DNA from 3 places in the Janthinobacterium lividum genome. Region 3 is predicted to be linked to each of the others. Evidence: predicted binding sites of a transcription regulator. Region 3 holds the regulator's gene; each other region holds the start of a gene.
The links. The regulator FliA, encoded in region 3, starts transcription of late flagellar genes. The targets are predictions, from matches to a motif close to CTAAAGTTTNNNNNNNNNNNGCCGNTA.
Positions count from the first base shown of each region.

Region 1: a site for FliA is predicted at 2,411-2,437, ahead of U0004_RS07165 (DUF5610 domain-containing protein). Genes of this name have one in related genera too.
Region 2: a site for FliA is predicted at 1,555-1,581, ahead of U0004_RS07525 (flagellar protein FliT). Genes of this name have one in related genera too.

Region 1 is NZ_CP139976.1:1,597,059-1,601,794, reverse strand. It holds gene U0004_RS07175 (HPF/RaiA family ribosome-associated protein) at 127-504, shown strand; gene U0004_RS07170 (GGDEF domain-containing protein) at 764-1,729, shown strand; gene U0004_RS07165 (DUF5610 domain-containing protein) at 1,731-2,339, opposite strand; gene sbcB (exodeoxyribonuclease I) at 2,486-3,934, shown strand; gene pyrF (orotidine-5'-phosphate decarboxylase) at 4,079-4,736, opposite strand, start outside.
Region 2 is NZ_CP139976.1:1,670,404-1,675,139, forward strand. It holds gene U0004_RS07520 (type IV pilus assembly protein FimV) at 1-790, shown strand, start outside; gene U0004_RS07525 (flagellar protein FliT) at 1,215-1,466, opposite strand; gene U0004_RS07530 (M13 family metallopeptidase) at 1,755-3,839, shown strand; gene U0004_RS07535 (class I SAM-dependent methyltransferase) at 3,909-4,550, shown strand; gene U0004_RS07540 (CsbD family protein) at 4,706-4,736, shown strand, end outside.
Region 3 is NZ_CP139976.1:5,268,671-5,273,406, reverse strand. It holds gene flhA (flagellar biosynthesis protein FlhA) at 1-187, shown strand, start outside; gene flhF (flagellar biosynthesis protein FlhF) at 454-1,782, shown strand; gene U0004_RS23805 (MinD/ParA family ATP-binding protein) at 1,775-2,638, shown strand; gene U0004_RS23800 (RNA polymerase sigma factor FliA) at 2,684-3,415, shown strand; gene U0004_RS23795 (flagellar motor protein) at 3,397-4,143, shown strand; gene motD (flagellar motor protein MotD) at 4,160-4,736, shown strand, end outside.

The sequences.
Region 1 (4,736 bases), 2.7 Mb from region 3:
GCACCCTCTTGAAATACTGGAAAGAGGAGTAAGATAAGTTCCATGCACGAGGTCATGTGCATGAGGCAGCAACCAGGCCGCATCACGCCTGAGATGGGTTTTTTTTGAATTGACAGGAGTAAGCATATGCAAATCAATATTCATACCGACAGCACCATCGCCAACACCGCTGGACTGAACGAACATGTGCAATCCGTACTTGAAAGCGCACTGAACCGCTTCCGCGACAACCTGACCCGCATCGAAGTCCACATCAGCGACACGAATGGCCCGAAAGGCGGCGCCGACGATATCCGCTGCGTCATGGAAGCACGCGTTGCTGGCTATCAACCGATTGCCGTGACCGAACAGAACGCCACCGTGCATCAATCCGTTGCCGGCGCCACCGATAAACTGAAACGCGCCATCGATAGCGCCCTGGGCCGCCTGCAAGACAGCAAGCGCCACGCCACCGGCAAGAATGCCGTGATCGATACGGCCGAAGCGGAAGAAACCGCCGAGTAACTCCCCACCCGCAGGATTTCCAGAGACTGAGGCAGCCGTTCAAGGCTGCCTTTGCACATCTGCCCCGCAGTTCACGCGCGGCAACATCCATACTAAAACAGCAAGTGTTCCAACGTATTAACGCGGCAATGAAATAATTGTCGTATTTCTCACAGTAAGTGACCTCAAGCAAGCCTTTGCCGTTACAGCCAAGGCTGCTTTACGCTATCATGAAGATACCGGCACCCTGCTCGCGCGCCGGCTTTTTGAAAGTGTGATTGTGGAACAGATCGGCAACTTCGGCGCTTCAGGCTGCAACATCGGCGATTTACAGCTATTTCGCGATGGGGCGGATAGCCAGACGGCTGCCATGCTGGCGCCCTGCCCCGTCATGCGCCTCGAAGCGGGCGAAGCCATTGCCGACACGCAAGGCGCCAGCCTGTACATCGTCCTGCGCGGCTCGCTGGCCGTGGCCGCCGACACCCACACGGGCATGGATGACGGCACCGTCAGCAAGGTCTTGCCCGGAGAAAGCGTGGGCGAACAATCGGTGCTCGATGAAGCGAGCAACCTGGCCGCCATTTCCGCCCTGGAAGAAACCGATTTGCTGGTGATCGACGCGGCCATCGTCTGGGAATTGATCGAACAGTCGAACGGCCTGGCGCGCAACCTGCTGCGGCTGCTGTCCTTCCGCATCCGCGCCGCCAATGCCCTGCTGCGCCGCCGGCAGAAACTGGGCGAATTCTACCGCCAGCTGTCGATGGTCGACAGCCTGACGGGCTTGTACAACCGCGCCTGGCTGACGGATTTACTGCCGAACATGATCGTCACGGCCCACGCCAGCGGCTCTCCGCTGTCACTGGTGATGATCGACCTCGACCATTTCAAGCGCTTCAACGACACGCATGGCCACCAGGCTGGCGACCAGGCACTGCGCATCGCCGCGCAAGTGCTGGGCGCGGCCCTGCGACCCACGGATTTTGCCGTGCGCTACGGAGGCGAGGAAATGATGGTGATCTTGCCCGATACCAACGAACACGTGGCCCTGCGGGTCGCCGAGCGCCTGTGCGAGCGCATGCAGCTCGCCGTCATCTTCGCCGACATGCGCAGCGCGTTGCCGCACATCACGGGTTCCTTCGGCGTAGCCAGCCTGGCGGCCGAACAGGACGACCATGCGCTGATCGCCGCGGCCGACGCGGCGCTATATCGCGCGAAGGCGGGCGGGCGCAACCGGGTCATGCTGTAGTTCAGGCAGCCTTGCTGTCGGCCGGCTTGGCGGCCTCATCCTTCTTGCTGCTGTGCGCGGCGATGAAGTCCGCATAGCCTTTCTGCACCAGTTCATACGTCTTGTCGATATTGCCGGCGATATCGCCATTCAGCACTTTCAAGCCGCCCAGGATGTCGCGCGCTTCCTTGAAGCCTTTTTCCATGCCGCCGCTGATGGTGTCCATGAACTTGCTCAGGGCCGTATCGTCATCCAGGCCGGGATTCTGCTTCTTGAAGGCGTCAAAAAACCCCGTCGACAGCGATACAATGCGGTTCGCCGTCGCTTCGGCACTGTTATCCTGCGAAGCCGCGTTCTGGATCGCGTCTTCGCCGTACTGGCCCCTCAGCGCTTCATTGATGTTGGTGATGGCCGTCTTGTACAGCAGCGCCAGCGGCTCGTTTTCCGCGCCGATCGACACGCTCAGCGACGCCTGCATGATGGACGCGTTCAATTGCAGCTTGGTACGGTCATTCACGCTCATTTCAGTGTTGACGCCGTGCTGGACTTTATCGTCCTTGCCGGCAACGCCCGTACTGACGGAAGTCACGGAAGGGTTGGAATTGCCGCTTGCGGCGATGGGAATTGACACGATAGACCTCCTTGAACGGGCAATGTATGCCACCATGCAGGAAACGCGATGATGACCATCCTCTCGTGTAGTATCGGCAGGTTTTCAGAAAACTGTAGCAGCGGCCCTTTCACGGGCCCGGATAACCCATCAAGTAACGACCATCAATGACTAACCAGACCTTTCTTTGGCACGACTACGAAACCTTTGGCGCCCAGCCGCGCCGCGACCGCCCGGCCCAGTTCGCCGCCATCCGCACGGATGCAGACCTCAACGAGATCGGCGAACCGATCATGCTGTATTGCCAGCCTGCCAATGATTTCCTGCCCGACCCGCAATCGTGCCTGATCACGGGCATCACGCCGCAGCAATGTCTGCAGCTGGGCGTACCCGAACACCAGTTCGCCGCCACCGTCGAAGCGGCCTTTTCGGAACCGGGCACCATCGGCGTGGGCTACAACACCATCCGTTTCGACGATGAAGTCACGCGTTTCCTGTTCTGGCGCAACCTGATCGATCCGTATGCGCGCGAATGGAAAAACCATTGCGGCCGCTGGGACATCCTCGACGTCGTGCGCATGACGCACGCGCTGCGCCCGGAAGGCATCGAATGGCCGAAGCGCGACGATGGCCAGACCAGTTTCAGGCTGGAACACTTGAGCAAGGCCAATGGCCTGGCCCACGAAGCGGCGCACGATGCGCTGTCCGACGTGCGCGCCACCATCGCCCTGGCACGCCTGATCAAGGAAAAACAGCCGAAACTGTTCGAATTCTGCCTGGCCCTGCACAAGAAGGACAGGGTCGCCAGCGAAATGGGCATGCACCTGGCCGCCAGCGAGCGCCAGCCTTTCCTGCACGTTTCCGGCATGTTCCCCGCCGAACGGGGCTGCCTGGGCGTCGTCTGGCCGCTGGCCACGCATCCGAGCAATAAAAACGAAATCCTCGTCTGGGATTGCGCCTACGATCCGCGCGAACTGTTCGCCCTGGACGCGGATACCATCCGCACGCGTTTGTTCACGCGCAAGGAGGCCATGCCGGAAGGCATGACGCGCCTGCCCGTGAAAAGCGTGCACTTGAACAAGTCGCCCATGCTGGTTGGCAATTTAAAGACCCTGTCGCCGGCCATGGCCGCGCAATGGGGCATCGATCTGGACGCGGCGAAGGTCAACGCGCAGCTGGCCGCCACGGCGCCGAACATGGATGCCGTCTGGGCCGAAGTGTTCCAGCGCCCGGGCGCGAATGTCGCGCTGGACGTGGATGAAGATTTGTACAATGGTTTCGTCAGCAACGACGACCGCCGCCTGCTCGAATCCCTGCGCCGCGACACGCCGGCCAAGCTGGCCACGGCCCGCCCTTCGTTTGCCGACGAGCGCCTGCAGGAACTGCTGTTCCGCTACCGCGCCCGCAATTTCCCGCAAACCCTGAGCGAAGCGGAAAGCCTGCGCTGGGAGCAGCACCGCGCTGCCCGCCTGTTCGACGGCGACGGCGGCGCCCGCACCATCGAAATGCTGTTTACGGAAATCGACGTGCTGTCGGAATCCGTGGATGAGCGTGGTGAGGAAATTCTGGGTGAGTTGTACGATTACGTGGAGATGGTGGCGCCCATGCGCGATTAGTGGCACCTAACCAAACCTACTGCGCGTCGGTATAGGTGGCCTGCGATGCTCACCGTACTCCAGTACGGTTGCGCTTCTCGGCCACCTCTCCCTTCCGCTCGCTACGGTTTTGTCAGGCGCTGTGTAGCTGACTGTATATCGTTCTTAGACCGAACGATGCGCATTGATCGCATCGCGCGTTTCAATGGCCACGCGGCGTGCCGCGTCGGCGTAGTCTTCGCCAGCCTGCGGCGTGGCATAGATGATGGCGCGCGAGGAGCTGATCATCATGCCCATGCCGTTCGCCGTCTGGCCCGCGCCGACCGTGGCGGCAATGTCGCCGCCCTGGGCGCCGATGCCGGGCACCAGCAGCGGCATGTCGCCGACGATGGCGCGCACCTGCGCCAGTTCTTCAGGGAAAGTGGCGCCGACGACGAGTGCGCACTGGCCATTCTTGTTCCATTTATCGGCCACCAGGCGCGCCACGCGCTGGTACAAGGGCACGCCATCCGTGTCGAGGAATTGCAGGTCCGAGCCGCCCGGGTTCGAGGTGCGGCACAGGATGATCACGCCGCGGTCTTGCCACGCCAGGTAGGGATCGAGCGAATCCTCGCCCATGTACGGGTTCACGGTGACGGCGTCGGCGCCGTAGCGCTCGAACGCTTCGCGCGCGTACTGCGTGGCCGTCGCGCCGATGTCGCCCCGTTTCGCGTCGAGGATCAGCGGGATGTGCGGATAGTTTTCGCGCACGTAGCGGCAGATGTCTTCCAGCTGCTTTTCCGCGCCCAGCGCGCCAAAATACGCGATCTGCGGCTTGAAGGCG
Region 2 (4,736 bases), 2.7 Mb from region 3:
GTATTTGTTGCTGGGCAGTGGCAATGGCGCCGTCGTGCGCCTGGGCACCGTGTGGCTGGCAGCGGCCCCGCCTGCTGCCGCTGCCGTCAGTGCGCCAGTCCGGCCCGCGATTCCGTTGCCTGCGCCCGTATCCGCACCGCTGCCACGGGCTGCGGCCGGCGCGCCGTCGCCCGATGCCGCCGCGCTGGCGGCCCGCGCGCGCGCCGAGGGCCTCGTGCGCCCGGCGCGCGCGTTCGTGCCGCCGGCCGCGCCCGCGCCGGCTGTACCCGCGTTGCGTCCGGCGCCGTTGCGCCGCGCGACGGCGCCCGTCGCCGCCTGCGCGCCGCAGGCCAATGTGGAGCAGGCGCAAGCGTGCGTGGCGCTGGATGAGAAAAACGCGGCTTTGAATGAGAAGCTCGGCGAATTGGAGGGCAAGCTCGGCGCCTTGCAAAAGGCGCTGGCTCAGCCTGCCACCGCTGCCGCCGTCGCTGCGCCTGCTGCCGCGCCGGCCGAGGCGCGGGTGCCGCATGCCAAGCCCAAGCCCCTGGTGCCGCCAGCGGGCGAGAAGGCGGCGGGTGGCAATGGCTTGCTGTGGCTCGGCATCGGCACTCTGGTCTTCCTGTTGCTGACGGCGGTCATCGTGTATGTGGCGCGCAAGCGCAAGCAGGCGGCCGGGCCGGGCGCGCCGTCGAAATACTGGGTCTTGCTGCGCAAGCCCTTCAGCCGCAAGAAGAAGGATGTGCCCGTGCTGACGGAAGCGGTGGAAGGCGGGGTAGGGGCCGAGCCGGAGCCGGAGCCCTTCTCGCGTTAACGCTGATGCAAGGCGGCACGACAATTTGATATAAAAAAAGATATTGAAAAAATACATGGAAACGCTTGCCAATCGCGTTGCTTAATTCTTAAAGATGGTGATATGATTAACTCAGTGGACTTGCTCTACGACAAAACAGCCCCAGCCTGGCGCAGTCACCAACGATAGTGTGGCGCGGCAAACAGGTGTAGCGTTGCATAAACGCCTGGGTCTGGAAGCGGTTTGCGATGCCGACGATGTGCTCGCGAACGCCGGATGCAACCGGCAGCGAGGCGACGCCAGGAGATACCTGGGGCTCGCCTTCCAAATTCCCCCACCCCCCCCCTCCTTGCCTGGTGCCGCAGATGGCGCGCTCCCTGGCACGGAGGCAGACGCAAAAAAAGCACCCGCAGGTGCTTTTGTCGTTTCTGGTGCGGCAAGTTTCTTACATGTGGGCGCGCGAACCTTGCATGGCGCTCGGCAGCTGCGTCATCCACGGTTCCGTGATGTTGCGGATTTCGCGGTCATTTGCCAGGATTTGCTTGAGCAAGTCGATCTTGCGCAGGCGCGAGGCGCCTGCCAGGGCGGGCACCTTGCCTGTCATGGTCGCGCTGGCGGCGCTGGCGCACTGGTTTTCCAGGGTATCCAAGCCATCCCAGTCGCTCGAACGTGCGGCCACGACCATTTTATTGGTCATTCCTGCAATATTTTCATACATCGAGAGAACGTCGTTGGAGGTCATGAGCACACCCGTAACTAGTGAATGGATTACCGCTTGTCTAGATTAACGGCAGCTGCAACGGGAACTTGAGGGTGTTTTTGAAAAAAAATGAAAATAATTTAGATGATTGCTTACCTGCTGCCGGAATCGCCTCCCAAGCCGCATGCCTGCTGGCGTCGTGGTGACAGGGGAATGTGTTGCGGCGCTTCAAAACGCGTTATGATTTTGCATACTACTGTCGTTACTTTGCCTGAAAGGATCACCATGCGCGTTGTCACTGCTGCCGCTTCCTCTTTCCCTGCTTCCTGGCGCAAGCGCGCCATGGCGCTCGCCCTGTCCGGCATCGCCCTGGCCGGGGGTGCCGTCCACGCGCATGGCCAGGAGGCGGCCGCCAATCCTGCCGCCGCGATGGCGGCACCCACGGCTGTCTTGCCCGGCGACGATTTCTACGATTACGTGAATGGCGACTGGCTGCGCGGCACGGATATTCCCGCCGACCGCAGCAGCTGGGGCTCGTTCGCCATCCTCGCCAATGCGACCAACGAGCGCATCATCGCCCTCGTCGAAGGCCTGGCGGCGGCGCCGCAGGCGGATGCATCGGCGCGCCAGGTCAGCGATTTCTACCGTTCCTGGATGGATGAGTCAGCTATCGAAGCGCAAGGCTGGGCGCCGATCAAGCCGCTGCTGAAGAAGATCGATGGCATACGCGACCAGGCAGGATTGGCCCGCGCGCTGGGCGAGAGCTTGCGCGCCGATGTCGATCCGCTCAATGCCACCAATTTTTATACGGAAAACCTGTTCGGCCTGTGGGTGGCGCAAGATTTGAACGACACCACGCGTAACGTGGCCTATCTGCTGCAAGGTGGACTGGGCTTGCCCGACCGCGCGTTCTACCAGGGGGGAAGCGCCCGCATGCAGGGTTTGCGCGCGGGCTACCAGGCGCATATCGCCGCCATGCTCAAGCAGGCCGGCTACCGCGATGCGCCGGCCCGCGCCGCGCGCGTGTTTGCGTTGGAGCAGCAAATTGCCGCCAGTCACGCCAGCCGCGAGGATTCGGCCGATGTCGCCAAGGGCAATAACGCGTGGCGTGCCGCCGACTTCGCCAGCAAGGCGCCGGGCCTGGACTGGAAGGCCTTCTTCCAGGCGGCGGGCCTGGGCAGGCAGACGGACTTCATTGTCTGGCATCCGACGGCCATGACGGGCAGCGCGGCCCTGGTGGCGAGCGTGCCGCTGGCCACGTGGAAGGATTTCCTCGCCTTCCACGCGATCAACCATTTCAGCACGACCTTGCCGAAGGCCGCCGCCGACCAGCGCTTCGCCTTCTACGGCAGCGCCCTGAGCGGCACGCCGCAGCAGTCGCCGCGCAGCAAGCGCGCGCTGGCGGCAACCAACGCGGCCCTCAGCGACGCTGTCGGCAAGCTGTACGTGGAGCGCTATTTCCCGCCTGAATCGAAAGCCCGCGTGCAAGACATGGTGACGAATATCGTCGCCGCCTTCTCGCGCCGCATCGACAAGCTGGACTGGATGGCGCCGGCCACCAAGGCGCAGGCGCAGGAAAAACTCAAGACCCTGTACGTGGGCGTCGGCTATCCGGAACGCTGGGACAACTATGCGGGCTTGCGCGTGGTGCGCGGCGATGCGCTGGGTAATGTGCAGCGGGCGGAACAGTTCCACTACCGGCAGGAGCTGGCCAAGCTGGGCCAGTCGCCTGACCGCAAGGCCTGGGCCATGCCGGCACAGCTGGTCAATGCCGTCAACCTGCCGCTGCAAAATGCGCTGAACTTTCCGGCCGCCATCCTGCAGCCGCCATTCTTCGACCCCCAGGCATCCGATGCGGCCAACTATGGCGGCATCGGCGCCACCATCGGCCACGAGATCAGCCACAGCTTCGATGACCAGGGCGCCCAGTTCGACGCCCAGGGCAAGTTGCGCGACTGGTGGACGCCAGCCGACCTGGCGCATTTTCAGACCGCATCCAAGCAATTGGTGGCGCAGTTCGCGGCCTACAAGCCGTTTCCCGACCTGGCCGTGAATGGCCAGCTGACTCTGAGCGAAAACCTGGCCGACCTGGCCGGCGTGGCGGCCGCGCATGACGCGTTCACCTTGTCGCAGCAGGGCAAGCCGGTGCAGGCGGATGCGGACCGCGATTTCTTCACGGGTTATGGCGTCAGCTGGCGCAGCAAGGCACGCGAAGCGGCGGCGCGCCAGCAAATCCTCACGGATGGCCATGCGCCGGCGCAATACCGGGCCGCCACCGTGCGCAACCTCGACGCCTGGTACCCGGCCTTCGACGTCCAGCCGGGGCAGCAGCTGTATCTGGCGCCGGAACAGCGCGTGCGCGTCTGGTAGGTTATAAAGCGGTGCCAGCGCGCAGTGCGCTGGCACCGTAAAATGGCGGCACATATCGACAGGACCGCCATGAAGCCAACCCCACCGCAAGACCCCATCCACGCCATCACCCATCGCACCCTGGCTCATTACGACGCCAGTGCCGAGCAGTTTTTCGAAGGCACGCGCGACCACGACGTCAGCCAGAACATCGCCGCGCTGCTGGGGGCCATCGGCAAGCCGGCGCCCCTGGATATTCTCGACCTCGGTTGCGGCCCTGGCCGCGACCTGAAGGCGTTCACGGCCATGGGCCACCATGCCACTGGCGTCGATGGCTGCCCCCGCTTCGTCGAGATGGCGCGCGCCTACAGCGGCTGCACCGTCTGGCAGCAGGATTTCGTCGACCTCGATCTGCCCGCCGCGCATTTCGACGGCGTGTTCGCCAATGCCGTGCTGTTCCACGTGCCCAGCGCCGCCTTGCCCGGCGTGCTGCGGGCTTTGTACGCGTGCCTGAAGCCCGGTGGCGTGCTGTTCAGCTCGAACCCGCGCGGGCAGAACCAGGAAGGCTGGAATGGCGCGCGCTATGGCAGCTATCACGACGAAGCGACGTGGGCCGCCTACGTGCAGGCGGCCGGTTTTATCTTGATCGAGCAGTACTATCGCCCCCCCGGCTTGCCGCGCGACCAGCAGCCGTGGCTGGCGACGGTCTGGCGCAAGGGTGCGCAGGCGTAATTGACGATGTCGGCGCTGTGTTAGGAACCGTACAGAGCCTTTGATCCCCACTGCGTACTATGGATACATCGACACGCAACAAGCAGCGTGTGAGCCGCAGTACCGGCCCTTGTCGGGCTGGACAACAGATGTACCAACTACAGTGAGGATCCATCATGAACAAAGATCAAGTCGAAGGTAAACTGA
Region 3 (4,736 bases):
GGCGGGCCTGGCTGCGCAGCAGCAGGAAGCGCTGGGCCTGACGCCAGTGCTCTTGGTGCCGGCGCCGCTGCGCGCCTTGCTGTCGCGCTTCCTGCGCCGCGCCTTGCCGCAGCTTAAAGTGCTGTCGCATGCGGAAGTGCCGGAAACCAAGACCATCCGCGTCACGGCGCTGGTGGGGGCGCAGTAGTTGACAGCATTAGTACCGGGTCTGACCCGCCGGGTCTGACCCCGGCCCTTGCCTTTGGTCAAATAAACATCAATTTCCTCTCGGCAAACTGAATAACGGGTACTTTCCCGTCCTGTTCCTTCGATCGTTTCCTGCAAGCATCGCTAATAATGGAAACTGTCCGGGTGATCTGTGTCCATGTGGAAGACAGCACTCAAGCAACAGGAGTCGATGATGGTCACACAGTTCAGCCAATATTGCGCCACCCCCGCCGTGGGAGGCCGGTCATGAATGTGAAGAAATTTACGGGCGCCTCGTCGCGCGATGCGCTGCGCAAGGTGCGTGAAGCGCTGGGCCCCGATGCCGTGATCCTGTCGAACCGCCAGGCCGATGGCGTGGTGGAAATCCTCGCGCTGGCCAATGACGATGCCGCTTCGCTGGCGTCGCCGCCGGCCGCCTCCGAAATGGCCCAGCCCCGTCCCCAGTTGCAGACCCAGTTCGCCACGCCGCAGCGTCCGGCCGCCCCGGCCCAGCGCCCGGCTGCGCCACGTCCCGCCGCACCGCGCCAGGCTGCCTCCGAGCCAGTGGACATGGCCCGCATGCAGCAGATGATGGCCAGCGCGCTGGCGCACGTCAAAGAGAACGCCGCCGCCGAGATGAGCGGCATGATGAATGAAATCCGCGCCATGCGCGGCATGATGGAAACCCAGCTGGCGGAAATCTCGTGGGGGTCGACGCAGCAGCGCGAGCCGCAAAAAGCCGTCGTGCTGCGCGAAATGCTGGCCGCCGGCTTCTCGGCCAGCCTGGCGCGCTACCTGATCGACAAGCTGCCGGCCGGCCTCGATGGCGCGCAAAGCATGCGCTGGATCAAGACCGTCCTCAGCCGCAACCTGAATACGGTGGCCAATGAAGACGCCATGCTGGAGCAGGGCGGCGTGTTTGCCCTCGTGGGCCCGACCGGCGTCGGCAAGACCACCAGCACGGCCAAGCTGGCGGCCCGCTGCGTGATGCGCCACGGCCCGGAAAAGCTGGCCCTGATCACCACCGATGCCTACCGTATCGGCGCGCACGAACAGCTGCGCATCTACGGCAAGATCCTCGGCGTGATGGTGCATTCCGTGAAGGACGAGGCGGACTTGCGCATCGCCCTGAAGGAATTGAAGAACAAGCACACGGTGCTGATCGATACGGTCGGCGTGAGCCAGCGCGACCAGATGGTCACGGAGCAGGTGGCCATGCTGTCGGGCGCCGGCGCCGATGTGAAACGCCTGCTGTGCCTGAATTCCACGGCGACCCAGGAAACCCTCAACGAAGTGGTGCGCGCCTACCAGGGCAGCGGCCTGGCCGGCTGCATCATGACCAAGCTCGATGAAGCGGCCTCGATCGGCAACGTGCTCGACGTGGTGATCCGCCAGAAGCTGAACCTGTTTTATGTGTCGAATGGCCAGCGCGTGCCGGAAGACCTGTACCTGGCCGACCGCGGCTACCTGATCGACCGCGCCTTCAAGCTCAAGCGCGATGCGGCGGCGACGCAGTTTTCCGATGCCGAACTGCCGCTCCTGATGGCGCAGGCGGCCGCCCGCAATAATGAAGCGCGCGGGGTGCACCTTGGCTAATTTCGATTTCGACCAGGCCGAAGGCTTGCGCCGCATGCTGGCCGGCCCGCAGCCGCGCGTCATGACGTTCCTCTCGGCCACGCCGCAGGACGACAAGGGCGCCATGCTGGTCAATCTGGGCGCGTCGCTCGTCTACGGCGGCAATGACGTGCTGCTGCTCGACGCCAGCGGCGGCAGCGATGGCGTGGCGGCGCGCCTGGGCCTGGCGCACGGCGCCAGCCTGCGCGACGTGGCGCGCCAGCAGTGCGGTTTGAACCAGGTCATCCACCAGGTGCCGCAAGGCTTTGGCGTGGCCAGCCTGGGTGCGCGCAACCATTTGATGGACAGCATGGACTATGCGGGCGAGGACGAACTGCGCCGCCTGGGCAAGACGTTCGAGGTGCTGGCGCGCCAGAGCGGCATCGTGCTGGTCGACGGCGTCGTGGCAGACGAGGGCGATTGCTTCCCCGTGCCGCTGATGGCGTCGTCCGATATCGTCGTGCAAGTCTCGACCAGCGCTACCTCGATCAAGGCGGCGTACTGCCTGATCAAGCGCCTGAGCCAGGAACTGGGACGCCGTCCGTTCGGCATTCTCGTCACCGGCGCTTCCGAATCCGAGGCAAAAGTGGTATACGATAATATGGCGCAGGCGGCGAGCCGCTACCTGGCCGTGAAGCTGACCTCGATGGGTTCGGTGCCTGCCGACGAGTATCTGCACCGCGCGGCGCGGCTGGGCCGCAGCGTGGTCGATGCGTTTCCGCTGGCGGGCGCGTCGGTGGCGTTTCGCGGACTGGCCGAGCGGCTGGCCCGTTCGGCGGCACCGGTGCTTGGCGGCACCTTGTACCAGACGGGGAGCCCGCACCAGTTCAGCGCCTGAATCGAACCGTAGCACCAGATAAGATGAGAAAACAATAAGCAGCCTATGTACACGGTCAAAGGGAAATCGAACAAGGACTATTTGCTGACGGAGCACATTCCGCTGGTGAAGCGTCTGGCGCACCATATGAAGGCGAAATTGCCGCCTTCGGTCGAGGTCGATGACCTGATCCAGGCCGGCATGATAGGCCTGCTCGATGCCATTAGCCGCTATGAAGAGACACATGGCGCGCAGTTCGAGACGTATGCCGTGCTGCGCATCCGCGGCGCCATGCTCGACGAATTGCGCACCAGCGACTGGTTGCCGCGCAGCATGCGCCAGAACATGCGCAAGATCGAAGAGGCGATGAGCACCTTGCAGCAGCGCCTCGGCCATCCGCCGACGGAGTCGGAAGTGGCGAAGCTGCTCAAGATGTCGCTGGCCGACTACCAGGAAATGCTGGGCGACGGCGGCGGCCACCAGCTCGTGTACTACGAAGACTTTCATGACCCGGACGGCAATGACAGCTTTCTCGACCGCCACTGCGTGGACGAGGACAGCGACCCCTTGCGTTCCCTGCTCGATACCGATTTCCGGCAATCCGTGATCGATGCCATCGACGCGCTGCCACCACGCGAGAAAATACTCATGGGCCTGTATTACGAAGAAGAGCTGAACCTGAAGGAGATCGGCGCGGTGATGGGCGTGTCGGAATCGCGCGTCTCGCAGCTGCATACCCAGGCCGTCGCGCGCCTGCGCGCAACCTTGAGGGAGCAGGCGTGGACTGGTCCAGCGTAATCGGGCTGGCGCTGGCGCTGGCGGGCCTTTTGGTCGGCCAGGCACTGGAAGGCGGCAAGATGGCCTCCCTGCTGCAACCGGCCGCCTTTGCCATCGTTGTCATCGGCACCTTCGGCGCCGTGCTGCTGCAAACGCGGCTGCGCACCTTCGTGCGCGGCCTGGAAATGCTGCGCTGGGTCTTCCTGCCACCGGCCGACACGCGTGCCGCGCTGGCGCGCGACATCGGGCAGTGGAGCCTGACGGCGCGGCGCGACGGCCCGCTGGCGCTCGAGCGCCTGATGGAAAACACGGCCGACCGCTTCAACGCCAAAGGCTTGAGGATGATCGTCGACGGCATCGCGCCCGACAAGCTGCGCCAGCTGCTCGACGTGGAAATCTCCGCCTATGAAATGGCCGAACGCCAGGCCGTCAAGGTGTGGGAATCGGCGGCCGGGTATTCGCCTACCATCGGTATCCTGGGCGCCGTGCTGGGCCTGATCCACGTGATGGAAAACCTCACCGATCCGAGCAAGCTGGGCGGCGGCATCGCCGTGGCGTTTGTCTCGACCATCTATGGCGTCGGCCTGGCCAACCTGCTGTTCCTGCCGGTGGCGAATAAACTCAAGGCCATCGTTTCGCGCCGCGTGCTGCAGTACGAAATCACGGCCGCCGTGCTGTACGACATCGCCACGGGCGACCATACGCGCATCATCGAAGAGCGCGTCGCCAGCCTGCTTCACGAGCACTGAGCGAGCACTGACCATGATGCGGCGCGCGCGCAGGAAGTATGACGAGGAACCGGACAACCAGGACCGCTGGCTGATCTCGTATGCCGACTTCATCACCCTGCTGTTCGCGTTCTTCGTTGTCATGTACGCGATTTCGCAAGTCAACGAAGGCAAATACCGCGTCTTCCAGAATGCCATCGGCCAGGCCTTCAGCCTGGAAAAGGGCGCGCCGCCCATCCTCATGGAAGCGCCGCAAGCCATTCCGCTGCCGAACCCGGCCCTGAAACGCCGCACGGAAGCCATCCGCCGCGAGCGCGAACACATGACGCGCCTGGCGCAGGACCTGACTTCCACCCTGGCGCCGCTGGTGAAGGAAGGCAAGGTGCGGGTCACGCAGACGAGCCGCGGCGTGAGCGTGGAAATCAATGCCAGCGTGCTGTTCGACCCGGGCGCGGCGCGCCTGACGGTGGAATCGGACCAGGCCCTGCGCGCCGTCGCCGTACTGCTCAAGGACGATACGCACGACGTGCAGGTGGAAGGGCATACGGACGTCCAGCCGATCAGTAATTCCAACTTTGCCTCGAACTGGGAATTGTCGGCCGCGCGCGCCAGCG